DNA from 3 places in the Roseateles aquae genome. Region 1 is predicted to be linked to each of the others. Evidence: predicted binding sites of a transcription regulator. Region 1 holds the regulator's gene; each other region holds the start of a gene.

Evidence for each region. The regulator LexA, encoded in region 1, represses DNA repair genes until DNA is damaged. The targets are predictions, from matches to a motif close to ACTGTATNNNNATACAGT.
Region 2: a site for LexA is predicted at 5,049-5,066, ahead of recA (recombinase RecA). Genes of this name have one in related genera too.
Region 3: a site for LexA is predicted at 3,537-3,554, ahead of RQP53_RS04200 (PA0069 family radical SAM protein). Genes of this name have one in related genera too.

Annotation. Positions count from the first base shown of each region.
Region 1 is NZ_JAVXZY010000002.1:103,033-112,458, reverse strand. It holds gene RQP53_RS05855 (O-succinylhomoserine sulfhydrylase) at 1-946, shown strand, start outside; gene gltX (glutamate--tRNA ligase) at 946-2,349, shown strand; tRNA gene RQP53_RS05845 (tRNA-Ala) at 2,440-2,515, shown strand; tRNA gene RQP53_RS05840 (tRNA-Glu) at 2,573-2,648, shown strand; tRNA gene RQP53_RS05835 (tRNA-Asp) at 2,718-2,794, shown strand; tRNA gene RQP53_RS05830 (tRNA-Ala) at 2,895-2,970, shown strand; tRNA gene RQP53_RS05825 (tRNA-Glu) at 3,032-3,107, shown strand; tRNA gene RQP53_RS05820 (tRNA-Asp) at 3,188-3,264, shown strand; gene RQP53_RS05815 (helix-hairpin-helix domain-containing protein) at 3,710-4,045, opposite strand; gene lexA (transcriptional repressor LexA) at 4,229-4,921, opposite strand; gene RQP53_RS05805 (asparaginase) at 5,076-6,029, shown strand; gene RQP53_RS05800 (esterase-like activity of phytase family protein) at 6,110-7,564, opposite strand; gene RQP53_RS05795 (organic hydroperoxide resistance protein) at 7,652-8,077, opposite strand; gene RQP53_RS05790 (MarR family winged helix-turn-helix transcriptional regulator) at 8,109-8,606, opposite strand; gene RQP53_RS05785 (DUF1304 domain-containing protein) at 8,855-9,211, shown strand; gene RQP53_RS05780 (ATP-binding cassette domain-containing protein) at 9,259-9,426, opposite strand, start outside.
Region 2 is NZ_JAVXZY010000007.1:177,195-186,620, reverse strand. It holds gene rodA (rod shape-determining protein RodA) at 1-469, shown strand, start outside; gene RQP53_RS17205 (acyltransferase family protein) at 530-1,534, shown strand; gene RQP53_RS17200 (hypothetical protein) at 1,531-1,830, shown strand; gene RQP53_RS17195 (transposase) at 1,790-2,287, shown strand; gene RQP53_RS17190 (sensor histidine kinase) at 2,590-4,050, opposite strand; gene RQP53_RS17185 (response regulator) at 4,114-4,794, opposite strand; gene recA (recombinase RecA) at 5,103-6,143, shown strand; gene RQP53_RS17175 (nuclear transport factor 2 family protein) at 6,140-6,580, shown strand; gene RQP53_RS17170 (regulatory protein RecX) at 6,614-7,258, shown strand; gene RQP53_RS17165 (DUF2889 domain-containing protein) at 7,432-8,073, shown strand; gene sucC (ADP-forming succinate--CoA ligase subunit beta) at 8,096-9,256, shown strand; gene sucD (succinate--CoA ligase subunit alpha) at 9,288-9,426, shown strand, end outside.
Region 3 is NZ_JAVXZY010000001.1:964,407-973,832, reverse strand. It holds gene RQP53_RS04230 (VC_2705 family sodium/solute symporter) at 1-167, shown strand, start outside; gene rpsF (30S ribosomal protein S6) at 336-698, shown strand; gene priB (primosomal replication protein N) at 747-1,079, shown strand; gene rpsR (30S ribosomal protein S18) at 1,091-1,381, shown strand; gene rplI (50S ribosomal protein L9) at 1,395-1,850, shown strand; gene dnaB (replicative DNA helicase) at 2,020-3,450, shown strand; gene RQP53_RS04200 (PA0069 family radical SAM protein) at 3,555-4,715, shown strand; gene RQP53_RS04195 (phosphoethanolamine transferase) at 4,731-6,368, opposite strand; gene RQP53_RS04190 (response regulator) at 6,468-8,087, opposite strand; gene dnaJ (molecular chaperone DnaJ) at 8,235-9,380, opposite strand.

The sequences.
Region 1 (9,426 bases):
GAGCGCCATCCTGCTGCTGTGCCTGGGCCTGCTGAAGTCGGGCGACCATGTGGTCTGCTCGCGCTCGGTGTTCGGCACGACGGTCAATCTCTTCGCCAAGGAATTTGCCAAGTTTGGCGTCGAGACCAGTTTCGTCTCGCAGACCGATCTGGCCGAATGGCGTGCCGCGATGCGGCCCAGCACCAAGCTGCTGTTTGCCGAGACGCCGACCAATCCGCTGACTGATGTCTGCGATATCGCCGCGTTGGCCGGTATTGCCCACGGTGGCGGCGCCTTGCTCGTGGTCGACAACACCTATGCGACCCCGGCACTGCAGCGTCCGGCGGAGTTCGGTGCCGACATCATCATGCACTCGGCGACCAAGTACATCGACGGCCAGGGCCGCGTGATGGGCGGTGCGCTGTGCGGCCCCTCACGCCTGATCAAGGATGTGTTCGGCCCGGTGATGCGCACGGTTGGCATGGTGCTGGCACCGTTCAATGCCTGGGTCTTGCTGAAAGGGCTGGAGACGCTGTCGCTGCGCATGCGTGCACAAAGCGAGCAGGCGCTGGCGGTCGCGCGCTGGCTTGAAGGCCGGCCGGAGGTGGCGCGGGTCTTCTACCCCTCGCTGGCTTCTCATCCCCAGCATGAGCTGGCCATGCGCCAGCAGTCAGGGCAGGGCGGTGCGGTGCTGTCCTTCGAGCTGAAGGGCGAGACGCCTGAGGCCGCCAAGGCCGCGGCCTTCCACATCATCGATAGCACCCGCGTGCTGAGCATCGCGACCAATCTGGGCGACACCAAGTCCATCATCACCCATCCGGCGACCACCTCGCATGGTCGCCTGTCAGAAGAGCAGCGTCAGGCCGCTGGCATTGGCCAGGGGCTGATTCGCCTGTCGGTCGGCCTCGAGCATGTGGACGACATCACCGATGATTTGCTGCGCGGTCTTTCAACACTGAACCACTGATGAACAACACCAACACCAAGGCAGTTCGCACCCGCATTGCACCGTCCCCGACGGGCTTTCTGCATTTGGGCACGGCCCGCACGGCGCTGTACTCCTGGGCCTATGCCCGGCACTATGGCGGTAAGTTTGTGCTGCGCATTGAGGATACCGATGTCGCCCGCTCGACGCAGGATTCGGTCGACCAGATCCTGGCCGCCATGCACTGGCTGGGTCTGGACTACGACGAAGGCCCCATCTATCAGATGCAGCGGCTGGAGCGCTACCAGGCCGTCATCGATCAGCTGATCGCCGAGGGCAAGGCCTACCGCTGCTATTGCTCGCCCGAAGAGCTGGATGCGATGAAGGCCGCACAGGAAGCCCGCGGCGAGAAGCGCCGCTACGATGGCACCTGGCGGCCGGAACCCGGCAAGGTGTTGCCGCCGGTGCCCGAGGGCGTGACGCCGGTCGTTCGTTTCAAGAATCCGATTGACGGCGATGTGGTGTGGGACGATCTGGTCAAGGGCACGATCAGCATCAACAACCGCGAGATCGATGATTTGATCATTCAGCGCACCGACGGCGTGCCGACCTACAACTTCGCCGTGGTCGTTGACGATTGGGACATGCAGATCAGCCATGTCTTCCGTGGCGATGAGCACGTCAACAACACGCCCTGGCAGATCAACATCTTCAACGCATTGGGCGCGCCACTGCCCAAGTTCGGCCATATGGCGGTGATCCTCGGTGACGACGGTCAGAAGCTATCCAAGCGACGTGGCGCCGTCAGCGTCACGGCGTATGAGGAGGGCGGCTATCTGCCCGAGGCGATGCTGAACTATCTGTCACGCCTGGGCTGGAGCCATGGCGACGACGAGCTGTTCTCGCGCGAGCAACTGGTCAGCTGGTTCGACGGTACGCACCTGAACAAGAGCCCGGCGCAATGGGACCCGGCCAAGCTCGAATGGGTCAACAGCCACTACATCAAGCAGGCCGACGATGCACGCCTGGCGCAGTTGGTGGCCGTGCAATTGGCCAAGCGCGGGATCACGGCCAGTGTCGAACGCCTGCAGCCGATGTGCGCGCTGTTCAAGGACCGCTGCAGCACGACGGTGGCTCTGGCTGACTGGCTGGCGATGTACTTCAGCCAGGTTGAAGCGTCGGCCGAGGAGCGTGCCGCGCATCTGAATGACAGCATCCGACCGGCATTGCGCAGTCTGGCTGACAAGTTTGCGACGCTGGAATGGAACAAGGCAGCCATTCAGGCTGCTATCAAGGAAACCATCGGCGCCCATGGTCTGAAGATGCCGCAGCTGGCGATTCCGGTGCGCGTGCTGGTCTGCGGTCGGGCGCAGACGCCCTCGGTCGATGCGGTGCTGGAACTGTTCGAAAAAGAAATTGTCATCGAACGCTTGCAAAGCTTCTAAAAAGCGTTCTATAATCTTTCTCTCGCTTGAACGGCGCGATACACAAAGAATAGCAAGAAGCTGAGCAATCAGGATCTTGTAAAGCTTTTAGGGGGTATAGCTCAGCTGGGAGAGCGCTTGCATGGCATGCAAGAGGTCAGCGGTTCGATCCCGCTTACCTCCACCAAAAAGCTGGTTTATAATCAGCGGCTTGGCTGGCGCGCAGTTCAAGGAAGAAGGTTTAGTCCCCTTCGTCTAGAGGCCTAGGACACCACCCTTTCACGGTGACTACAGGGGTTCGAATCCCCTAGGGGACGCCAAGTTTGATAAGGCTTGGTAATTGTGATGGATAGTTAAATATCTGTTATAGTTACGAACTTATCCCACGCGGAGTGGTAGTTCAGTTGGTTAGAATACCGGCCTGTCACGCCGGGGGTCGCGGGTTCGAGCCCCGTCCACTCCGCCAAAGGTTTTGAGATATAGTATTAACTGTATCGAAAAGCGGCCAAGAAATTGGCCGTTTGTATTTAGAGATTGATTTCGCTCTTGTGGCGCGCCCGAAATTCGGGGGTATAGCTCAGCTGGGAGAGCGCTTGCATGGCATGCAAGAGGTCAGCGGTTCGATCCCGCTTACCTCCACCACCAAAGCTCGTTGCTTTGGCTGTGGCGCGGCACAGTGGCGGATGAAGTCTCAGAAGGTTTAGTCCCCTTCGTCTAGAGGCCTAGGACACCACCCTTTCACGGTGACTACAGGGGTTCGAATCCCCTAGGGGACGCCAAGTTTGACAAGGCTTGGCAGCTGTCGCGAGATGGTTGCAAAACTTGTTCTGCGTTGCTGGTAATCATTCCGGCAATGTATGGAGTGGTAGTTCAGTTGGTTAGAATACCGGCCTGTCACGCCGGGGGTCGCGGGTTCGAGCCCCGTCCACTCCGCCAACATTTTGAAAACCCCATCAACGCAAGTTGGTGGGGTTTTTTATTTACTGCTGTTGTGTCAATGTGCTGCGAATAAAAAGTGCGGAACATACTGAATTGACCAGGCCTCGATCTATTTGAAAGCATTGATGCGGCCTGGCCACTTTAATACCCGTCACGATGCTCGCTATCTGTGAATGCGCCTGATTTAGACAAGCATGTGGCTGCGCGCTGGAACTGCTTGGAAGCGACAGTAAAAAACCACCATGCCACTTGAGCGCTGGGTTCGATGCGGGCCGACCCCTTGCACAACAGCGCCGTAGGCCTTGGCACTTCAAGATCCCTGCCACTCAAATGCTGTGATCGTGCCGAAGGCAAGCTGAATGGCTGAATAGATTTGCATCGCCGTCTCATCACGCACAGCGAGGTGGACTGTCCGCGGCCAAGCACAGGGTGCGCTCAGCCCTCAAATCTCCGGGTACAAGGCTTTGCGCTGGGCGGTGTAGTGCCACCAGGGTGTAGCCGGCGCGCCGCCCATGAAATCAGTGGCGGCCATCAAGGTGTCGAGCACACAGGGATCGTGCCGCGTGGCGGTGATCTGACATAGGCGCCGATACAGCGCCAACGCGTCCTGCCCGCGCAACTGCTGGGGCGTGTGAATGCCCAGCAAACGGAAGTCGCCCACCATCGCCGGACCGATATTGGGAATCTGCGCGAGCGACTGACAATCTTCCCAGCGCTGGGCCTTCGCGCGCGCCGCGGCCTTGGGCTTGCTGGCAAGGCGTGGGGATGGCGAGTTCATCGGATGCAGTTGGGCAAGCAGGCACTCAGCGTGGCTTCAATGATGGGCGCAGAAAGGCGGGCTCGAGGAACAGAGAGCTCCCACTGCTTGACCGCCATTTGACTGACAGTTCTGCTCGCCAGACAGGTGCGCTGCATGCCGCCGCGCATCCACACACACACCGCTGCAAGCGCGTTCCGAGAGTCAGGAGAAGGGCTGGGTGCGGATCAGCCCCACGGCCAGGCCTTCGATGGCGAAGCTCTGGTCGCCTTCTTCAACAACGATGGGCTCGAAATCCGGGTTCTCGGCCAGCAACTCGATGCCTTGCTTGCGGCGCATGAAGCGCTTGACTGTGACTTCATCACCAATGCGCGCAACGACGACCTGACCATTCTTCGCTTCGCTGGCCTTCTGCACGGCGAGCAGGTCACCATCCATGATGCCGATATCTTTCATGCTCATGCCACGAACGCGTAGCAAGTAGTCCGGCTTCTTGCTGAACAGCGAGGCCTCGACGCTATAGTTCTGTTCGACATGCTCTTGCGCCAGGATGGGCGAGCCGGCGGCAACCCGACCGACCAAGGGCAAGGACAGCTGGGCCAGGCCTGGCAAGGTGAATTGCTGGGGCATGTCGCTGCTGCGATTGATGCGCGAGCGGTTGATGCCTTGCAAGGTGTCGGCGCGCAAGCGGATGCCGCGCGAGGTGCCGCCGAGCAACTCGATCACACCCTTGCGCGCCAGCGCTTGGAGGTGTTCCTCGGCAGCATTGGCCGAACGGAAACCAAGCTCGGCAGCAATCTCGGCCCGGGTGGGGGGGGAACCGGTGTTTTCGATGGCGCTGCGCACCAGTTCGAGAATCTGCTGTTGCCGGGCGGTGAGTTTTGGGGTGTCGTCCACAAGGGCCTCAACAAGGTCGGTTTGGGTGAGCGCTTCGGATTGGATGCTGGCCGGCATGGCAGGCTTCAGCAGCCGGTAGGGGCAGTTGAATGGATCAGGCGATGAGGTCTGATGATTTATCCAGCTACTGTATTTTCATCCAGGAATCAGCAAATTGCAAAAAAACCTCGCAGCCCAAACGATCGTGATCCTGGGCACCGGCGGCACGATTGCCGGAACGGCGGCACAAAGCGCTGACAACGTCGGCTACCGCGCGGGTACCTTGTCGGTTCAGAGCCTGATCGACGCGGTGCCGGGCCTCGCCGGCTACACGTTGGAAGCCGAGCAAGTGGCCCAGCTCGACAGCAAGGACATGGATCACGCGACCTGGCAGCGTCTGGCCCAGGCTGTGGATCAGCATCTGCAGCGAGCCGAGGTCCAAGGGGTGGTGATCACCCATGGCACGGACACACTAGAGGAAACCGCCTATTTCCTGCAACGTGTGCTGGCGCCCGAGAAGCCGGTGCTGTTGACCGCGGCCATGCGGCCGGCCACGGCCTTGATGGCCGATGGCCCACAAAACCTGCTGGACGCGGTGGCGGTCCTGGGGCAGCTGGCGGCGGCCGGTCATGCTGGTGTGGCCGCGGTTGTTGCCGGGCGTATCCATGCGGCCGAGCAGGTGCAGAAGGCGCACAGCTATCGGGTCGATGCCTTTCGCTCGCGCGACGAAAGCTTGATCGGCCTGGTCGAGGAGGGGCAGCTGCGTCAACTCGGGTCGTGGCCCATTGCTCAACAGGCGCTAGGTCTGGCGCATATCGCTCGCCCGGCCTCGACCTGGCCCCGCGTGCAGATCGTTTTGAACCACGCGGGCGCCGATGGCACGGTGGTGGCGGCGTTGATGGCGCAGGGGGTTGATGGCCTTGTGGTGGCGGGTACCGGCAACGGCACGCTCGCCACTGGCTTGGAGCAGGCTCTACTTGAGGCGCAGCAGCAGGGCGTGCGGGTGCTGCGTTGCAGCCGCTGTGAGTCTGGCCCGGTGATCGGCGGCAATGCAGCATTGCCGAGCGCGGGTGCGCTGTCGGCGGTCAAGGCCCGCGTCGAGCTGCTCTTGCAACTGCTGCTGGCCTGAACAGGGCGAAACCGAGGTCTACCAGCCCGGGGGGCTGCCCCGGGGCGTGATCTGCTGCCCTGAAGCAGCGTGTCGGTCAATCAGCGACGGCGGCGGCGCAGCCCGGCAATGGCCAGCAAGCCGCTGGCCAGCAGCATCGCTTGCTGCGGCTCTGGTACCGCGCTGATCTGCTGCGGCAGGTAGACCGAGCCATTCAGATCGGCATCGCTGAAGGCAAACACAAACCACTGATTCGGATTGCTCTTGCCGCCGGCCGTCGTGGCGATGAAGTCATTGTCATTGGCGATGTAGAGCGTGTGCTTGATCGCGCCGCCCACGGTGATGTCGGCGCCAAAGCTCATACCCTCGAGCTTGGCCGGGATCTGGTCGTCCGTGATGCCTTGATCGTTCAAGGCTTTCTTGATGTCCAGAAACAGCGTCTTGGCGGGCGCCTTGCCCAGCAGCGAGGCTTCGCCACTCAGGCCGCTGACATCGCTGGCATTGGCCAGATCGACCTTGTAGATGCTCTTGAACTTGGCGTTGGAATCGTCGCCGAGGCCCTTGCCATCGCGCTCCAGCACCAGGAACTCATGATTGTTCAGCGCCAGGATCTCGCTGCTGTTGTAGTTCTTCTTGGTCAGCGCATCGTAGTTGTTATAGGCGAACTGCCGCGTTGCGCCGCTGGCGATGTCGATGCTGATGATGCGATTGGCCGCACCGCCATCGCCGCCGTCCTGGATCAGCGGGCTCTGCATGAAGCCGACCAGCGTTTTGCCATCCGGCGTGATGGCTAGGCCTTCCATGCCTTTGTTGGCGACGCGGCCGCTGCTGTTGCCGGCAATCTCGGCGGCGCCCTGGCTGCTGGGCTTGGCGATCGCCAGATTGCCCGGCAAGGCAAAGCTCTTCAGGCGCTGGCCGGTGGCGCGATCAAACTGGTAGACGTAGGGGCCGTATTCATCGCTGATGAAGACCGAGCGGCCATCGTTGGACAGGCGCAGCGCCTCGGGGTCCAGGCGCGCGTTGCTGGCGTTGAGCGAGCTGCCGGCAGCGAAATTGTCCGAGCGGCCGCTGAAATAGAACTTGCCGGCGTTGTTCAGGCTTGGCGTCGCCGCACCGTAGTTCAGCGCGGTGTTGCTGTAGAGCAGGGTGCTGCTGCTCAGCTGCGCCGTCAGCGCGAAAGGCAGCTTGCCGGCCTGCGGCGCCAGCGTCAGGCTGAGCGTTTGCAGGCGCGGAATGAAGGACGTGGTGTCGTCCAGCGCCGAATTCCAGCTCTTGGCGTTGGGGCCGCGGTCGGGCAGGCCGATGAAGGTGGTACCGCCTGCCCAGGCCAGACCGGACCCCAAGCCGCCGAGCAGGTCGCCGGCCACGCCGTTTTCCAGCAGGGCCGACTGGCCGGACTGGTCGTGCAGCAGTCCCGACAGGGAGCCTGTGGCCACCAGCTGTGGCGAGGCTTGTACCTGCAGCGTCAGTGCGCAAAAGGCAGCGGCGAGGCTGAGGCGATGTGGGCGCAGGCGTGCCAGCAGCTGGCGGCTGGCGAGGCAAGAGGAATGTGTCATGGGCAATGCTCCAACGATTCTTGTGAATCGTCGGAGCATCGCCCGCTGCGGTGACGGCGCGATGACAGCGCCGCCGCCGTAGCCCCCTCAAACCAGGGTCAGGCTGACGTCGATATTGCCGCGCGTGGCGTTGGAGTAGGGGCAGACCTTGTGGGCGGCGTCGATCAGCGCCAGGGCGGCCTCGCGGTCCATGCCCGGCAGGCTGATGCGCATGGCGACCTGGATGCCGAAGCCGGCCGGGATCGGCCCGATGCCCACGTCCGAAGTGATGGACACATCCGCGGGAATAGCGATCTTTTGCATCGCGCCGACGGCCTTCATCGCGCCGATGAAGCAGGCCGAATAGCCGGCAGCAAAGAGCTGCTCCGGGTTGGTGCCGGGGCCGCCGGCACCGCCGAGTTCGCGCGGGGTGCTGAGTTCAATCTTCAGGGCGCCATCGGACGATTGCGCGCTGCCTTGACGACCGCCGGTGGCGGTGGCGGTGGCGGTGTAGAGGACTTTGTCGAGTGCCATGGTGGGGTCTCCAGTGTGGACAGGGAAAGGGTCAGTCGGATGCACCGCTTGCCAGCTGCTCACGCAGCTGATGCAGACGGGCGGTGAGGGAACTCAGTTCATCCAGGGTGCAGGCGCTGGCGCAGGCCAGCTGCTTTGGAATGCCCAGCGCGCGCTGGCGCAGCTTCTTGCCGGCGCTGCTGAGGTGGACATGAACGCGACGTTCGTCTTCCTCGCTGCGTTGGCGGCTGATCAACTCGGCGGCCTCCAGCCGCTTGAGCAGCGGCGTCAAGGTGCCGGAATCCAGCGAAAGACGTTGGCCCAGGGTAGAAACGCTGATGCCATCCTGCTCCCAAAGCACGAGCATCACCAGGTACTGCGGATAGGTCAGGCCCAGCGGTGCCAGAAGCGGCTTGTACAGCTTGGTCATGGCCAGGGAACTGGCGTAGAGCGCAAAGCAGAGCTGCTGGTCCAGCTGCAGCCAGTCATGGGCGGCTTGCTGGCTGCTGAGGCCAATGCTGTTGCTGGAGGCGGCTTGTTTGCGTGGCATGGGTAATAATGTAGTCCGCAATTAAATTGCGCACAATTGAAATGGTTTTTACGCGAGCGGGCGGATTCTGCTAAGAACAGACGGGGCACGCCGCTGGCTGCAGTCGACGCAAATTGCGCGTCGATGCGGAGTTGGATGCGGGTGTGGGTGTTGGCCGAACGCTTGAGGCACGGTCAGCGCAGCGTCTGGATGTTGGTGTGGCTGGGCTGTGCCCGGCCCACGGATCGCTTCACAAGGAGACAGCTGAGATGGATTTGATTGCCAAGGTATTGGTCGCCCTCTTGGGCCTGCTGCACGTCTACATCATGTGGCTGGAGATGTTTCAGTGGACCAGCAAACGCGGGCGGCGTGCCTTCGGTACCACGGCCGAATTTGCCGAGGCCAGCAAGGTGCTGGCGGCCAATCAGGGCCTGTACAACGGTTTTCTTGCCGCCGGCCTCTTCTGGGGGCTGAGCCTGGGCGCTGCAGGGCGACCGGTCGAGCTGTTCTTCGCCGCCTGCGTGCTGGTGGCCGGCCTCTATGGCGCGGCGACGGCCAACCGCCGCATCCTGTTCGTGCAGGCGCTGCCGGCGGCGCTCACGCTGGCGGCGCTGTTGTTTAGCTGAGGGTCCGGAGCTGATCCTGCCGTCAGCGGCGGATCAGCTCACGGGCATCAAGCTGCCGCCGCGTGCAGCGCGTCGATCTCGGCGCTCAGCTCCAACCAGCGCAGCTCGGCGCTTTCGAGCTCGTCGTGAATCGCCTTCAGGCGGCGGCCCAGCTCGGCGATCTGCGCCGGCGTGGCCGTGCCGGCGGCGAGCTGGCCTTCGATAGAGGTGCGCTC
Region 2 (9,426 bases), on a different contig from region 1:
ACTGCTGGACCCGAGCAAGGACCCGCTGGGCAAGGGCTTTCACATCATCCAGGGCGAAATCGCCATTGGCTCCGGCGGCGTCACCGGCAAGGGCTTCATGAAGGGCACACAAACCCATCTGGAGTTCATCCCCGAGCGCACCACCGACTTCATCTTCGCCGCCTATGGCGAGGAATTCGGCCTGATCGGGGCGGCCGGACTGCTGATCGGCTTTGCGGCCCTGATCCTGCGCGGGCTGATGATTGCGTCTGAGGCGCCGACGATGTTCGCGCGGCTGATGGCCGGCGCCATCACGCTGAGCTTCTTCACCTATGTGTTCGTCAATATGGGTATGGTCAGCGGCATCCTGCCCGTGGTCGGTGTGCCGCTGCCCTTCATCAGCTATGGCGGCACGGCCATGGTCATGCTGGGCCTGAGCCTGGGCATGCTGATGGCCATCGCCAAGAGCAAGCGCTTCATGCAGCGCTGAAGCCTGAGGTACGCTTTTGTGACACCTAACCGTATACGGTGGTTGAGTTGCGTCCAAGTCATGCGAGCGCTCGCGGCGTTTGCAGTCCTCTGGGGGCATGCTGGATTCGCACAGATTCCCGCGGCGAAATCAGTGTGGCTGATTGGTTCCGCAGGGGCTATCGGTGTCGATGTTTTCTTTGTCGTGTCAGGGTTCGTGCTGGCCATGCTGGCTGAGCGATCGGCTAGCGGAGTTCAGTTCGCAAAGGACAGATTTCAGCGAATTCTGCCGCTGTACTTGTTGGTTAGCATTTGCATGCTCCCGTTCGAACCTGTTTCGTTGGAGCGACTGTGGAATTCGCTGCTTTTTGTGCCGATTCTGGACCTTGATCATTACAGTGCCCCGATTCATTGGTTCGGCTGGACGATTGGTTTGGAGCTCTGGTTCTATGCAGTGATGGCAGCCTCGCTGTTGACCGGGCGCCTAACGCAGTTGAAGACGGCTGCAGTCTTGGTTGCTTTTACCTCTTTGACAATCAGTCTAGAAGCGCCGCCAATGTGGTTGCGCTATCTTGGTAATCCAATGTGTCTGGAATTCCTTGGTGGAATTCTGGCTTGGCATTTGCACTCCCGCTTGCCGCGATCCGTGGCAGCGCTTTCCATGAGCTTTGGAGTTGCTTTGCTGGTTCCGACGGCGGTTGTGCATGCTCGCCTGGGCTTGCATGAAGGCGTGCTGACCGATATGAACCTTGCATTGCGCCGCGTATTTTTGTGGGGAGGGCCAGCGTGGCTCACTCTGCTGGGAGCGACTGCATGGGAGCGTAGTTCAAGCTCCGGGTGGACAAACATGCTGACAAGAATGGGGGACGCGTCCTACTCCTTGTATCTTCTGCAGCCACCGCTTCTGATGCTGCTGCGCGCGTTTGTTCCAACGAACTCGGGATTCTCCGCTCTAGCGTTTATCTTGCTCATGCCTTGCTTGGCTTTGGGCTCTAGACGGTTCTTGGAATTACCTATTCAACGGTACTTTCGGTCCAGAGGAGCTAGAGACAGTCTGCACAAACCCCAGGCCAATCAGCTGCTGTGAAGGCTGAACAGCTGATTCAGACTGACGCGGCCGACGCTCAAGGCATATGGACTGCAAGCCAGCAGCCTGGCGCCAAGTTCGTCCCGATCAAGAGCGAGGCGCAGCAAACCGTCTTGGCATTGCACCGCTTGCGTGCTCAGCTCATGAAGATGCGCATCATGCAGACCAAGGAGATCAGACTGCTCTACGAGTTCGGGGTCGCGTTGCCAGAAGGTCACCTTGCCCTGCGCAAGGGACTGCCCGAAGTGTTGCGCGATGCTGATCGAAAGCTTGAACGAACAGCTCAGACGCGTTGAGCAGTTTGAGAAGGATGTCAGCGTCATTGAGCGCCGTCTTACGCAGCATCTACGCGACAGTGCCGCCTGCCAGACGCTAGCTGAGATTCCAGGCGTGGGCCTGCTGACAGCCACGGCGATTACGGCCAGCATGGGTTCGCCCAGCGGATTCAAGAACGCACGGGAGTTCGCCGCATGGGTCAGCTTGGCGCCTCGCCAGACCGGATATGAAGGCCGCGTACGGCAACTCTGCATCAGCAAGCGCGGCGACACGTGTTTGCGGACGCTGCTCATGCACGGCGCCAGGTCTATCGTCGGATCCCAGCGCTCAAGTACATGGCTATGGCTGGCCGAGCTGCTCAAGCGCTGGCCGTTTAGCGTGGTGGTCGTTGCCGTGGCCTACAAGCTCGCCAGAACGATCTGGGCAGTGCTGTGCAAAGGCAAGGGTTGGCCAGCCGATGCCTGGCAAGCTGCCTGAGCGAGCTCGGGAACTCGACCCGTTTTGGGAGAGCAAGTGACCAGGTGTGTGATGGGCCAGACAGGTCGGACCGGGACGGGGGCCCTCCGATAGGGAATGAGTGCTTCAAGCTCGAGATGCAGATGTGAGCCTCGCAGGCGAATGCCATCTCAGGGCCAGCAGGCTTTGCTCCTGCACAACAGGCCGGATAGAAGACTGCAGCCCTGCCTCCCGCTTCACCACATGCATTGGCAATTTGCGATCCTGGAGGCGCCCATATAAGGCCTTCCCGAGCATAGCGAGTCGTTAACTCGTCAAGGCGCCTAGGCGTGAAAGCGCACGGTGAAGCGTGCGCCCGGGCCCATGCCATCGGGCTCAACGAATCCGGGCCGGCGGGGGCGAGCGTCGTCCAGGCTCAGTTCAGCGTCGTGCTGCTGGGCTATCTCACGGACGATGGCCAGGCCCAGGCCCGAGCCATCGACATTGGTGCCCAGGGCCCGATAGAAGGGCTGGAAGACCTTTTCGCGCTCGGCCTCAGCAATGCCTGGCCCCGAGTCCTCGACCTGCAGCACGCAGACCTGGCCGAATGGGTCTTCAACGACACGCACGGTGATGGTGCCGCCGGGCGGGGTGTAGAGCAGGGCGTTGTCGACCAGATTGCGAATCAGCTCGCGGATCAGCAACGGATGGCCGTGGATGCGCAGCGCGCTGCTGTCTTCATCCGGCCCCTCGTAGCCGAGGTCCAGCCGCTTCTCGAAAGCCCGCGGCACGAAATCGCGCACGGTCTCCATCGCCAGCTCGGGCAGGTTGACGGCGACGCGGCGCGCCGCATGTTCCTGGTCCTCGGCACGGGCCATGGCCAGCAGCTGGTTGACCATGTGCGCGGCGCGCTGGCTGGACAGCGCGATCTGCTGCAGCGAGCGCTTCAGCTCGGTCGGCGTGCTGCGGCCTTCATCAATCTCGCGCTGGGCGAATTCGGCCTGGGTGCGCAGACCGGCCAGCGGCGTCTTGAGCTGATGGGCCGCGTCGGCAAGAAAGTGGCGCTGGCTGCTGATCGATTGATCGAGGCGCTGCAGCAGGTCGTTGATGGCACGCACCAGCGGCGCCACTTCATCGGGGATGCGGCGTTCGTCAATTGGGCTCAGGTCGGAGCTGTCGCGAGACCGGATGCGGCGCTGCAAATCGTTCAGCGGCGCAATGCCGCGCGCCAGCGCCAGCCAGACCAGCAGCACGGCCAGCGGCAGGATGACGAACTGCGGCAGGATCACGCCCTTGATGATCTCGTTGGTCAGCCGGGACCGCTTGCCCAGCGTTTCGGCCACCTGCACCAGCATCGTGCCGCTGCTGCCTTCGGGCGTCACCCACAGATAGGCCACCCGCACCGACTCATTGCCGACCTCATCGTCACGAAAACGCAACTCCCAGGGCACGATGCCCTCCTCCGCCGGCGGTGGCGGCAGGCCGCGGTCGCCGCTCAAGAACTCGCCGCGCGGATTGAGTACCAGGTAATAGACGGTATCGGACTCGTCGGCGCGCAGCAGTGCCGCCGCTTCGCTGGACAGGGCATAACGCGACCGCGCCTGCCCGCTGCGCTGTTCCGAGGCGATTTGCAGCCCCAGGCTGCGGGCGGTTTCACCGAGCTCGCGGTCATAGGGCTTGCTGGCGATGCCCTGGGCCACCAGCCAGGTCAGCGCGACGCTGATGGGCCAGATGACCAGCAGCGGCGCCAGCATCCAGTCAAGGATTTCGCCGAACAGCGAGCGTTGGCCGGATTCAGCGGCCATGGCGACCCAAGCGCAGTGCGGAGCTCAAGGTATGGCGACGGCAGGGCAATCGGAATGGTGGGGTCAGGTCTTGACTTCCTGGATCTTCTCCAGGCAGTAGCCCAGGCCGCGCACCGTGGCGATGCGGATCGGCCCCTGCTCGATCTTCTTGCGCAGACGGTGGATATAGACCTCGATCGCGTTATTGCTGACCTCTTCGCCCCACTCGCACAGGCGCTCGACCAGCTGATCCTTGCTGACCAGGCGGCCGGCACGCTGCAGCAGCACTTCCAGCAGGCTCAGCTCGCGGGCCGACAACTCGACCATCTGCTCATTGATATAGGCCACCCGGCCGGTGGCATCAAAGGACAGCGGGCCGTGCTTGATGATGCTGGAGGCGGTGCCCAGGCCGCGCCGTGTCAGCGCGCGCACCCGGGCCTCCAGTTCCTGCAGCGAGAAGGGCTTGGCCATGTAGTCGTCTGCACCCAGGTCGAGGCCCTTGACGCGCTGCTCGACGCTATCGGCCGCCGTCAGGATCAGCACCGGCACGGCCGAGCCACGGCCGCGCAGCTTGCGCAGCACCTCAAGCCCATGCAGGCGCGGCAGGCCGAGGTCAAGAATCACCAGGTCGAACTCATGCGAGGCCAGCGCCGCGTCGGCTTCGGTGCCGGTACTGACCTGGTCGACCGCATAGCCGGTCGAGCGCAGTGCGCGCAGCAGGCCATCGGCCAGCACTTGGTCATCTTCTGCAATCAGGATGCGCATCGATGTCTCCGTGGCCGCCTGCTGTGGCGGTTTCTTCAGGCATTCTATGGAGGGATTGAGATCACCCGGCGAATTGCTGACGTCCGAGACGCGGCAAGCATCCGGGAAAACGCCAGGCCCGCTTGGCAGGAAATATTGCGTCTGCCTTTTGTGGCTCATCCCATGAGCCAGCTGCCGCCTAGGATGAGCTTATGTCTGCAGGCCCGAGCGCTGGCCAAGCCACCGCGCACTTGTCAAAAAGCAGCAGATAAACTACTGTACAAACATCCAGCTTGCGCCATAATGCGCTGCAAATTCAGGAGAGATTCATGGACGCCCCCGTCAAGCAGCTGAACACCGAGAAAGCCAAGGCCCTGCAGGCCGCCCTTGCCCAGATTGAAAAGCAGTTCGGCAAGGGCTCGATCATGCGTCTCGGCGAAGGCGAGGTGATCGAGGACATCCAGGTGGTCTCCACCGGCTCGTTGGGCCTGGATATTGCGCTGGGCGTTGGTGGTCTGCCGCGCGGCCGTGTCGTCGAGATCTATGGCCCTGAATCTTCGGGCAAGACGACGCTGACGCTGCAGGTCATTGCCGAGATGCAAAAGCTCTCCGGCGTTTGCGCCTTCATCGATGCCGAGCATGCGCTGGACATCCAGTACGCGCAGAAGCTGGGCGTCAATCTGCAAGACCTGCTGATCAGCCAGCCGGATACCGGCGAGCAGGCGCTGGAGATTGTCGATGCGCTGGTGCGCTCGGGCTCGGTTGACCTGATCGTCGTCGACTCGGTTGCCGCGCTGACGCCCAAGGCCGAACTCGAAGGCGAGATGGGCGATTCGCTGCCGGGCTTGCAGGCCCGCCTGATGAGCCAGGCGCTGCGCAAGCTGACGGCCACGATCAAGAAGACCAACTGCATGGTCATCTTCATCAACCAGATCCGGATGAAGATCGGCGTGATGTTCGGTAGCCCGGAAACCACCACCGGTGGCAATGCGCTGAAGTTCTACGCCTCGGTGCGCCTGGACATCCGCCGCATCGGCTCGATCAAGAAGGGCGAGGAAGTGATCGGTTCAGAGACCAAGGTCAAGGTGGTCAAGAACAAGGTCTCGCCCCCGTTCAAGACGGCTGAATTCGACATCCTCTACGGCGAGGGCATCAGCCGCGAAGGTGAAATCATCGACATGGGCGTGATTGCCAAGGTGGTCGACAAATCCGGCGCCTGGTATGCCTACAACGGCGAGAAGATCGGCCAGGGCAAGGACAACGCCCGTGAGTTCCTGCGCGAGAACCCCGATATCGCCGTCGAGATCGAGAACAAGGTGCGTGAATCGTTGGGCGTGCCGCTGCTGACCGAAGGCGACGCCAAGGAATGACGGCGCTGAATCCGGCCGAGGCGCTGGTGCGGCGTTTCTGGGCGCTGTACCAGGCCCGGCGCTGGGCCGAGGCACAGGCCTTGCTGGCCGAGCAGGCGGTGTGTGATTGGCCGGCCACCTTGGAGCGCTATGTCGGCGCGGCCGAGGTCGTTCACGTCAATGCGGTCTATCCTGAGGGATGGAGCATTCACCTGCTGGAGCTGAACACCTTGACAGATGGCCGGGTTCACGCCTTGGTTCGAGTTGATCAAGGGGAGGCCTCCTTCTATGCCAATGGCTTCTATCGGGTCAGCGGCGATCGCATTGCCGGACTCAGCGAATATTGGTCCGATGTGCAGCCGGCGCCGGCCTGGCGCCGCGATCCTTCCGCACCATTGCCCGGGCAGCAACGGCTGCCGCGCGACGAGCGGCAAGGCCTGGATCTGGCGCTGGACTGAACGCCCGCCTGCCGGGCGCCGCGGTGGTTTGCAATGAGCAAGACTTTGAGCTTGAAGGCGCGCGCCATTGCGCTGCTGGCACAGCGTGAACACAGCGTGATCGAACTGCGGCGCAAGCTCTTGCGCATTGCGCGCGAGATGGCGCAGGCCGCGGCCGATCAGCGGACCCAGGAAGCGGCAGCCACCGCCAGCGGCACGCCACCTCTTCAACGTCCTCCCCCACCTTCACCTCGACGAGGTCGGCGGGCGGCGCTGACGGATGAGGAGGCTGTTGGCGAACGGGCGAACTATCCAGTCTCGCCGCCACGCATCGAACTGGACGCCGAGCAGCTTGCGGGCATCACCGAGCAGGTCGAGCAGCTGCTGCAGCAGCTGCAGGCAGCGGGCTACCTGAGCGAATCACGCTTTGTCGAAGCGCGCATCAACAGCCGAGCGCAGCGCTTTGGTAATCAGCGCATCCAGCAGGAACTGGCACAGCACGGCCTCAGCCTGGATGCCGAGCAACAGGCGCAGTTGAAGGACAGCGAAATCGAGCGCGCTCGCAGCATCTGGCAGCGCAAATTCGGCGGCGCGGCACCGGCCGATCTGGCGGCACGGGCCAAGCAGACTCGATTCCTCGCCGCGCGCGGCTTTTCGGCCGAAGTCATCCGCCGCCTGTTGCGCGATGCCGAGAACTGATTTGCGGCCCGTGTGTAGGCTTGATATGCCTCAAAAAGAGGCGCTTTGGCCTCGCTTCGGGCACCGCGATGAGGCGGGCGCATCCGCCCGGCAGAGGCTTGATGCAGCGCAGCATGCTACATTGGCGGTCTGTGCAAAAGCTGCCTGTGTGCGCCCGAGTCGGCATCTCCGCGATGTTTTCAGAGGGCACGGGCGGTTTTTTTGCGCCATTGCATCGCTGGCCCATGTCTGTGTTCCCCCCCTGTAACGAGCGTCGTCTGCTGCACCGTCGAGCCATCGATGTGCAGGTCTTCGCGCGCCAGGATGGTGCTTTCGACGTCGAAGCGAGCCTCGCCGACACCAAGACCCGCGATTTGCCCTTGGCTACCGGCCTGCGCCGTGCCGGCGAGCCCATCCATCAGATGGGGCTGCATCTGGTCGTTGATGCCCAGCTGAACATCCTGTCTGCCAGCTCCCGGACTGATTGGAGCCCTTATCCAGGTTTTTGCGACCAGCATGGCAATGCCTACGCCGCCCTGGTCGGCCTGAACCTGATGAAAGGCTTCCGTCAGTCGATCAAGCAACGATTGGCAGGCAGCCAGGCGTGCACCCACCTGACTGAGCTGTGCCAGGTCTTGCCCACCGCCGTCATCCAGGCCTTCGCCGGCCTGGTGCTGGACACGCGGGAAGGCTCTGACAGCGATGTGCCGCCCTATCAACTGGACCGTTGCCATGCACTTCGCAGCGACGGCCCGGTGGTGCAAACTCACTACCCTCGCTGGTATCGAGGCGTGACGGACTCCCCGAGCGCCGACCTTACCCGCAATCCTTCCTGACTATCCATCAAGCGAGACCCCCATGAAGATTCACGAGTACCAGGGCAAGGAAATCCTGCGCCAGTTCGGCGTGCCGGTGCCGCGCGGCATTCCCGCATTCACCGTGCAGGAAGCCGTCGAAGCGGCCCAGAAGCTGGGCGGCCCGGTCTGGGTGGTCAAGGCGCAGATCCACGCCGGTGGTCGCGGCAAGGGCGGCGGCGTCAAGCTGGGCCGTTCACTGGATGACGTGAAGTCGCTGTCCGAGCAGATCCTGGGCATGCAGCTGGTCACGCACCAGACCGGCCCGGAAGGCCAGAAGGTTCGCCGCCTGTACATCGAAGAAGGCGCGGACATTAAGAACGAACTCTACGTCTCGCTGGTCACCGACCGCGGCACGCAGAAGGTCGCCTTCATCGCCTCCAGCGAAGGCGGCATGGACATCGAGGAAGTGGCCCACTCCACCCCCGAAAAGATCCTGACCGAGATGATCGACCCGCTGGTCGGCCTGACCGTCGATCAAGCCAAGAAGATCGCTGCCGGCATCGGCCTGTCTGGCCACTCGGTGGATCAGGCCGTCGACCTGTTCCAGAAGCTCTACAAGTGCTACATGGACACCGACGCGTCGTTGGTCGAAATCAACCCGCTGAACTGCGATTCCAAGGGCAATCTGATCGCCCTGGACGCTAAGTTCAACTTCGACGCCAACGCGCTGTTCCGTCATCCTGAAATCGTGGCCTACCGCGATCTGGACGAAGAGGATCCGGCCGAAGTCGAGGCTTCCAAGTTCGATCTGGCTTACATCTCGCTGGACGGCAATATCGGCTGCCTGGTCAATGGCGCCGGCCTGGCCATGTCGACGATGGACACCATCAAGCTGTTCGGCGGTGAGCCGGCCAACTTCCTGGACGTCGGCGGCGGCGCTACTGCCGAGAAGGTCACCGAGGCCTTCAAGATCATGCTGAAGAACAAGGCCGTCAAGGGCATCCTGGTCAATATCTTCGGCGGCATCATGAAGTGCGACACCATCGCCGAAGGCGTGATCACGGCCTGCAAGGCGGTGAACCTGTCCGTGCCGCTGGTGGTCCGCATGAAGGGCACCAACGAAGAGCTGGGCAAGAAGATGCTGGCCGAATCCGGCCTGCCCATCATCGCCGCCGACACCATGGCCGAAGCCGCGACCAAGATCGTCGCCGCTGTTGCCTGAGTCTGCCTAAGCCCACGCAAGGAAAAAAATCATGTCGATTTACATCAACAAAGACACCAAGGTCATCACCCAGGGCATTACCGGCAAGACCGGTCAGTTCCACACCCTGGGCTGCCAAGCCTATGCCAACGGCAAGAACGCTTTCGTTGCGGGCGTGAACCCCAAGAAGG
Region 3 (9,426 bases), on a different contig from region 1:
CGGGGCCGGCCACGCTGTGGTGGGGCATACAGCCCATCTCGGCGGCGGTCTTTGGTTTGCCCTTCAGTGTGCTGCTCATCGTGCTGGTCAGCCTGCTGACGCCGGCGCCCGCGCAGGCCGTGCGCGAACTGCTGGCTGAGCTGCGTTCGCCGCCTCAGCCAGGCTGATCTCGCTGCCGGACCGAATGACGGTTTTGCGAAATCTCATCAGCGCGCTATAATCATTGGCTTTCCCTTGCCGGGCCCACAGGTATGACGCTTGGGTTCGGCTTCCACAAGCCGCGTTGGTTTGGAATTTCCCGGGCAAACAAGGCTTGGAATCCACAAGGAGTGTTTATGCGTCACTATGAGATCGTTCTGCTGATCCATCCGGATCAAAGCGAACAGGTTCCGGCCATGCTGGAGCGTTACAAGGGCCTGATCACCACTGGTGGTGGTGTGGTTCACCGTGTTGAAGATTGGGGCCGCCGTCAACTGGCTTACCTGATCCAGAAGCTGGCCAAGGCGCACTACCTGTGCCTGAACATCGAGTGCAGCAAGGAAGTCCTGGCTGAGCTGGAAACCGGTTTCCGCTTCAATGACGCCGTCCTGCGTCACATGACCGTTGTCAAGGCCAAGGCCGAGACCACCCCGTCAGTGATGATGAAGGCTGTGGAACGCGAGGAAGCCCGCAAGGCCCCTCAAGAAGCTTCTGCCTAATGTCGCTTCGCTGATGCGAGCGATCTGTTCTGTTTCTGCCCGGCACTTGTGAACCAACTGCTGCTGCAGGCCAGGATAGAGCAACTGGGCCTACTCAGATACACGCCCGCCGGATTGCCGGCCCTGGACATCGGCTTGAAGCACGAGTCCCAGGTTCTGGAAGCCGGCAGCCCCCGCAAGGTGCTGCTGGAAATGAAGGCGGTGGCGATTGGTGAGTTGGCCAAACGGATTCAGGCACTGGGTGTCGGTCACGAAAGCTGCTACGGCGGCTTCCTGGCAGCCCAGCGCAACGGCAGAGGAACTGTGTTCCACATCACCGAACTGAATGCGGTTGCCAAGCAAAGCACGGCGCAAGAGTTTCCATCCGGATTGAAAAGTTAAGAGGTCACAACATGCCCCCAGCACGTGGTAAAGGTCGGTTCTCCAAGGACCGCAAGCCCAAGCGCAATCAACAGTCGCTGCTGTTCCGCCGCAAGCGTTTCTGCCGCTTCACCGTCACCGGTGTCGAGCAGATCGACTACAAGGACATCGACACGCTGCGCGATTTCATCAGCGAAAACGGCAAGATCACGCCCGCTCGCCTGACCGGCACGCGCGCCTTCTTCCAGCGTCAGCTGACGGTCGCCATCAAGCGCGCTCGTTTCCTGGCCATGCTGCCCTACAGCGACCAGCACAAGGTCTGAGGAGTAAGCCAACATGCAAATCATCCTGCTTGAAAAGGTCGCGAACCTCGGCAACCTGGGCGACGTCGTCAAGGTCAAGGACGGCTACGCACGCAACTTCCTGATCCCGACCCGCCAGGCACGTCGTGCCACCGCGGCCGCGATCAAGGAATTCGAAGCCAAGCGCGCCGAACTGGAAAAGATCGCCGCTGAAAAGCTGGCCACCGCTCAAGCCCTGGGCGAAAGCCTGACCGGCAAGACCGTGCGCATCAGCCAGAAGGCTGGCGTTGACGGCCGCCTGTTCGGTTCCGTCACCAACGCTGACATCGCTGACGCCCTGAATAAGCTGGGCTTCACGACCGTGGCCAAGTCGCAAGTGCGTCTGCCGCTGGGTCCGCTGAAGGCCGTTGGCGAGTTCCCGGTGCACATTGCTGCACACACCGACGTGGTCGTTGAGATCAGCGTCCAGGTGGTGGCTGACGCCGAATAAGCGTTGCCCCCGCTGCCGCCTCCTCGTGGGGCTGGCACAAGAAAAGCCGACGACTCCCGCAGCCGTCGGCTTTTTGCATTCTGGGCCGCGGCTTATACAGCCCGGCCCCCAGGATTTCCACAAGCTTGTCCACAGGGGATGAGCGGCCCTCGGCCGTATAGTCAAGACCATGTCCGCGATCTTCAGCTCCACCCCCATGCCTGGCTCGCCGGGCACCGAGAAACGCGACGACGAAGTGGCGCGGCTGCGCGTGCCGCCGCATTCGATTGAGGCCGAGCAGAGTGTGCTCGGCGGCCTGTTGATCGACAACAGCGCCTGGGACCGCGCCGGCGACCTGCTGACCGACACCGACTTTTACCGCTACGAGCACAAGCAGATCTTTGCCTCGGTGGGCAAGCTGATCAATGCCGGCAAACCGGCCGACGTGGTGACGGTCTTTGAAGAGCTGACTTCGCTGGGCAAGGCCGATGAATGCGGTGGCCTGGCCTATCTGAACGCTTTGGCGCAGAGCGTGCCCAGCGCCGCCAATCTGCGCCGTTATGCCGAAATCGTTCGCGAGCGCGCCATCCTGCGCAAGCTGGTCAGCGCCAGCGATGAGATCGCGACCGCGGCCCTGGCACCGCAGGGCAGGGCGGTGACGCAGATTCTTGACGAGGCCGAAGGCAAGATCTTCCGCATCGGCGAAGAAGGTTCGCGCAGCCGTCAGGGTTTCCAGAGCATGGACAACCTGGTCGTGCAACTGATCGATCGCGTCAATGAGCTGGCCGAGAACGGCGCCGAGGATGTGACGGGCGTGCGCACCGGCTTCTTCGATCTGGACCGGATGACGGCCGGCCTGCAACCCGGCGATCTGATCGTGCTGGCCGCACGTCCCTCGATGGGCAAGACGGCGTTCGCGATCAATATCGGCGAAAACGTCGCCATCGATGAAGGCCTGCCGGTCGTCATCTACTCGATGGAAATGGGCGCGGCACAGCTGGCGCTGCGTATGGTGGGCTCCATCGGCCGCATTGACCAGGGCCATCTGCGTACCGGCCGCCTGACCGATGACGAATGGAGCCGGCTCTCCGAAGCGGTGGACAAGCTCGGCAAGGCCAGCATCTATATCGACGAGAGCCCAGGCCTGTCGCCCAGCGAGGTTCGAGCGCGGGCGCGCCGGCAGGCGCGGATCAGCGGCCAGCTCGGCCTGATCATCATCGACTACCTGCAGCTGATGAGCGGCAATGGTGGCAACGAGGAAAACCGTGCCACCGTCATTGGTGAAATTTCGCGGGGTTTGAAGGCCTTGGCCAAGGAGCTCAAGTGCCCGGTGATTGCGCTGTCGCAGCTGAATCGCTCGGTTGAAACCCGGCCGGACAAGCGCCCGATGATGTCTGACTTGCGCGAATCGGGCGCCATTGAGCAGGATGCCGACATCATCATGTTCATCTACCGCGATGAGTACTACACCAAGGAAGAGTGCAAGGAACCCGGTGTGGCCGAGATCATCATCGCCAAGCAGCGTAACGGCCCGGTCGGCACGGTGAAGCTGGCCTTCCAGCGCATGCACACCAAGTTCGAAAACCTGGCGCCCGGTTATAGCGGTGGTAGCGAATACTGAGTGAAGCCGGCGTCCGGCACCTGACGTTTCGTCCCGAGGGTCCTGTGATGCAGGGCCTTTTTCGTTTTGCTGGCGGCACGCCAAAGACTGTATGAAAATACAGTATGCGTGAACGCCTAGACCTCAATTCGCCGAACAGCGATTCGCCATCGACAGACACGGCGAGCGTGCCGATCGCACTGCCCATCCCGCAGTTCAAGGGGCGCGGCACCGGACAAAGGCTGGCCCATCGTTTTGAGCGGGATCAGCGCGAGGCCTTCGATGATGGCTGGGGCACGTTGGAACAGCGCGCTGTCGAGGAGCGGCTGGCGCCGCAAACGCAGATCATCGAGGAGCGAGCCCAACGCATACTCTCCAGCAACCAGTCACCTGACATCAGTTTCGAGCTGTCGATCAATCCCTACCGAGGCTGCGAGCATGGCTGTATCTACTGCTTTGCCCGGCCGACGCACAGCTATCTGAACCTGTCGCCAGGCCTGGACTTCGAGACCCGCATCATCGCCAAGGTCAACGCGGCCGAGCGGCTGCGTGCCGGCTTCATGAGCCCGGCCTATCAGCCCAAGCTGCTCTGCCTGGGGACGGCCACCGATGCCTATCAGCCCATTGAGCGCAAGCTGGGCATCACCCGAGCGCTGATCGAGGTGCTGGCCGAGTTCAAGCATCCCTTTTCCTTGATCACCAAATCGGCCGGCGTCGAACGTGACCTGGATCTGCTGGCGCCACTGGCGGCGCAGGGGCTGGTCGGCGTCTATGTGTCGATCACGACGCTGGACCCTGTGCTGGCGCGCATTCTGGAGCCCAGGGCGGCCTCTCCGCAGCGGCGCCTGCAAGCCATGCGCCGCCTGGCAGAGGCTGGCGTGCCGGTCGGCGTCAGCGTGTCGCCCTTGATCCCTTTCATCAACGAGCCCGAGCTGGAGCAGGTGCTGGAGGCGGCCGCCGAGGCCGGTGCGCGCGCCGCATTCAGCATCCCGCTGCGCCTGCCTTGGGAGGTGGCGCCGCTGTTCAAGGCCTGGCTGCAGCAGCACTATCCGGAGCGGGCCGAGCGGGTGATGGCCCGCTTGCATGAGATGCGGGGTGGGCGTGACAACGATCCTCGCTTCGGCAGCCGCATGCAGGGCGAGGGCATCTGGGCGCAGTTGCTGCAGCAGCGCAAGCGCAAGGCCTGCGCTCGACTGGGTCTGGACGGCCAGCGCCTGCCGCTGGATCTGAGCCAGTTTCGTCGTCTGGGCGAACAGCGTCAGGGCGAGCAGGCCAATCTGTTCTGAGCGGCGCTGCTTGCCTCAATGAGCCTTGCAGGGGCTCAGCAGATCCCAGTCGGGGCGATACAGCGAAGTGGCAACGCCGCTCAAGCCCAGCACCGTGTGAAACAGCTGATCATGGCTGAAGGGCTGGTCGATGCGCTGGGCGAGGCAGCCGGCTTGGAGCCTCAGCGCCGCGCTTGTGGCCGGCGGCAGCCAGAGCAGCAGCGGCACATGGGTCTGCTCGCGCGGCGCCACGGCATAGGGCATGCCATGCAGGAAGAGATTGTTCTCACCCAGGGATTCGCCATGATCTGACACATAGAGCATGGCCACCTGGTGCTGGCCCGACTGCTGTTTCAGCCAGTCGATCGCACCCGCCAGGATGCGATCGGTGTAGGCGATCGTGTTGTCGTAGGCATTGAGCACCTGCTCGCGCGGGCATTGCTGCAGTGCATTGGTGCGGCATTCGGGCTGGAAGGGCTTGGCGCCGCTCGGCGAGCGCTTGTAGTAGGCCGGGCCGTGGCTGCCCATTTGGTGCATCACCAGCACCGTGCCGCGGGCGCGTCGCTCGGCGGGCAGTGCCGCCAGCCGCTGGTCCAGGCCGTGCAGCAACGCTTCGTCCAGGCATTCCTCGGCATCGCACAGGCCGGCGGGCAATGCTGCCGCGGCGGGCGCCGGCTGGTTGGCCTGCGCATTGGGTACACGATCACACAAGCCCTTGCAGCCGGATTGGTTGTCCAACCAGAGCACGGCCAGCCCGGCGCGCTGCAAGACATCGAGCAGGTTCTCCTGGCTGCCCTTCAAGTCGAGAAAGGCATTGCGGCCCAGGTGCGAAAACATGCAAGGCAGCGAAGCGGCCGTGCTGGTGCCGCAGGAGCTGACCTGGCGGAAGCTGAGCAGATCGGTCTCTTGCTGCAACCGCGGATTGGTCGGCCTTGCATAGCCATTGAGCGAGAAATTGGCGGCGCGGGCGGTCTCGCCGACGACCAGCAACAGCAGCGGCGGCTTGGCATCGGCGCTGCGCGGCAAGAGCCGGGCATCGGCACCGACCACGGCGGGCGGACCATCGGGTTGGGCCTGCGATTCGTAGGCCACCACGCCCAATGACCAGTACGCGTTCAGCGGGCTGATCATGTAGCGCAGCTCCTTGTGGTCGCGCATCGTCGGCGCCAGTGTGGCAAAGCTGGCCATGCCCAGCGCCAGCACCACGCCCAGGCCCAGCACGGCGCCTGCTGCATTGAGCGCCAGCTGCCGCCAGCCGCCCAGCCGCCGGACAGGTGAGCGGTACAGCCACAGCGCCGGCAGCAGGCCCAGGATGAGCAGGCTGACCAGCAGGCGCAGGCTGAGCAGATCGCGGGCCTCGCGCACATCGGTCTGCACGATGTTGACCACCATGCTGGGGTCGACCACGATGCCATAGCTGCCCATGAAATGCGCCAGCGCGGCGGCACTGAAGAGGCTGAACACCATCAGCGGGCGCAGCAACCATGGCCAGGCCACGAGGCTGAAGACGGCGCCGTGCAGTGCCGTCACGATGCCCATGAAGGCCAGCACGAACAGACGGCCGGCGCTGTTGTCGAGCTCGGGCAGTTGTAGCAGTTGCTGCCACAGCGGCCAGTTGGCCAAAGTGCCGATCCACAGTGCCGTCAACCAGGCTAACACCAGCGGGGTGCGCATCAGGGAGTGGAGCTTGCCGAAGCGCGTCATGCCTTGCCATCTGAGCCGAGAAGGCCCGAATTGTGACGCAGAGCCGATGGTCCCTGTGTGTCGCGACGCTCAGGCGCGCAGTGCCAGACCGCCCGCCGAGCGGCGACGTAGTGCCGCGCCGTTTTGCGGCAGCACGTAGCGCTTTTGCAGCTCGTCGATCTGCTCGTTGAGTTGCTCGGCGTCGTCGATCTTTTCGCTGTGCCGCTTGAGCACGGCGCCGGCCATATCGATCAGCTTGGCATTGCGGGTATGGCCACCTTGCTGGATCAGCAGCTCGACGCCCACCCGGGCGCTGCCGCGCATCGCGTGGCGCATCGCCGTTTCGGCAATCTCGAAGATGCGCGCATGGCAGTTGCGCAGCTCGGCGCTGGCCACTTCATTGCTCTCGGCCATCGCAATCAACACCTCGGTGCTGGACTTGGAGGTGCAGTAGCGCAGTCCGATGCGGGTCAGCACGCCGTTCATCTCTTCAAGCTGAATCTCCTGGCCGCTCAAGCGCACCCAGAGGGCGACCAAGAGGCTGGCGGCCTCAAGGTCGAAGTTCTCCTGCTCGAGCTCATGGCCAAAGCTGCGTACCAGTTGCAGGGCATCGGCAACACGACGCTCGTAGAGCAGGCGCAAGCCCTGCATCACCGTGCTGAAGCGCTGCAGGCGGGTCGACTTCGGCGCTTTTTCCAGCTCGCGCAGCAAGGTCTCGTGGGTGGCCTTCAGGCCCTTGCCGTCTTTGATGTCGAAGCGGCACAGCGCGATCAGCACCAGCGTGAACATATCGAACAGCTTGGAGCGCAGGCCGTTGATGACGGTGCGCTCCAGCTGTTTGAGCGCCTCATCGCGCTCGCCAACATAAAAGGCCAGCGTGCCTGCGCGTTGCTGGCGCAGCAGGCAGCCCGGCGTCAGGTTGGTGGCGATGCGGTAGGTCTTCAGCGCCTCGCCGATCTCGCCCTGTTCCATCTGTACCCGGCCCATCACGTCATAGGAATCGGCGTGATCGGGCGTGTCTCCGATCAGCGATTCCAGCGTGCGCTTGGCGGCGACGACATTGCCCGAGGCCAGCTGGGTGCGAGCCACACCCAGGCGAGCCCAGGGCACGGTGCGGGCCTCGATGATCGCATCGTAGAGCGCCTTGGCATCGTCAAAGCGGTTCAGCCGCAGCAGGAGCTCGGCGCCGATCCGCGCCGCATACAGCCAGAACTGCCCGCGCGCTTCGAAACGCTTCATGCAATGGCCGGCGGCCAGCTCGAAGTTTTGCGCCTCGATGGCTTCGAAGATGTCCTTGAGCACGCGCTTGCGGTGGCGTGCACTGGCCAGGCGCTCGGCCAGCGAGGCACTGGTGTAGGGCTTGATCAGGTAGGCGTCCAGCGCCGCCTCGGCGGCCTCCGCCACCTTGGCATAGGTGGCCTCGCCGGTGACCATGATGAACACGGTCGAGTAGGGCATCAGCTGCTCGCGGCGCAGCTCGTCCAGCAGGTCCTGGCCGGACATCTCCGAACCATCGAAGTGATAGTCGCACAGGACGATGTCATAGGCTTTGTGCTCGAGGATGATGCGCGCATCCTTCACACGGGTGGCCTGGCGCACCGTGCCGACGCCCAGCTCGCGCAGCTGCGCCGCCATCAGGCTGCGTGAGGTCGCGTTGCTGTCGATGACCAGGGCGCTGGCGTCCTGGATATGGGCGTCTAGCATGTGCATGCCGGACTCCTGGCGCAAGACAAAGGCCAAGCCGCTGTCGCAGACAGCGAGCTGGCCTTGATGCTCTGACGTTTAGCTCTCACATCCTGCCTATCGGCGCGTTCACCCAGAACTTGAGCGTACGCTTTGATAAGCGAACGCAAGTGCTTATTTAAACAAATCTTTCACGCGATCTGTCCAACTCTTCGCATTTGGCGAGTGGCGTTCGCCACCGTCCTTGAAGGATTTGTCCAACTCCTTGAGCAGCTTGCGCTGATGCTCGGTCAGCTTGACCGGCGTCTCCACGCTGATGTGGCAGTAGAGGTCGCCGGGGTAGCTGGAACGGACACCCTTGATGCCCTTGCCGCGCAGGCGGAAGGTCTTGCCGTGCTGCGTGCCTTCGGGCAGTTCGATCTCGGCCTTGCCGCCCAGTGTCGGGACTTCGATGGTGCCGCCCAAGGCGGCCGTCGTCATGCCGACCGGCATCGTGCAGTGCAGATCGTCGCCATCGCGCTCGAAGATCTCGTGCTGCTTGATGCGGATCTCGATGTAGAGATCGCCCGCCGGGCCGCCATTCACACCGGGTTCGCCGTTGCCAGCCGAGCGGATGCGCATGCCTTCGTTGATGCCGGCGGGAATCTTGACTTCCAGCGTCTTGCTCTTTTTGATCTTGCCCTGGCCACTGCAGGCGGTGCAGGGGTCGGGGATGATCTTGCCGCTGCCATGGCAGTGCGGGCAGGTCTGCTGGATCGAGAAGAAGCCCTGGCGCATATGGACTGTGCCCGAGCCGCCGCAGGAGCCGCAGGTCTTGGCGCTGGTGCCGGGCTTGGCGCCGCTGCCGTGGCAGGTTTCGCAGCTTTCCCAGGACGGGATGCGGATCTGCGATTCCTTGCCGCGGGCCGCTTCTTCCAGCGTGATTTCCATCGCGTAGGACAGATCGCTGCCGCGGTAGACCTGCTGGCCGCCACCGCCGCGCCGGCCACCGCCGCCACCGCCAAAGATGTCGCCGAAGATGTCGCCAAAGGCCTCGGCGAAACCACCAAAGCCCTCGGCACCCGGGCCGCCACGGCCACCCATATTCGGGTCGACGCCGGCATGGCCGAACTGATCGTAGGCGGCGCGTTTTTGCGCGTCGCTGAGCATCTCGTAGGCCTCCTTGGCCTCCTTGAACTTCTCTTCGGCCTCCTTGGCGCCATCCCCCTGATTGCGGTCAGGGTGGAATTTCATGGCCAGCTTGCGGTAGGCCTTCTTGATGTCGTCTTCGCTGGCGTTCTTGGCGACACCAAGGATTTCGTAATAGTCACGCTTTGCCATCGCAGGGTCCCGGCGTTTGAAACAATTGCGCCGCGCTGAGCAACTC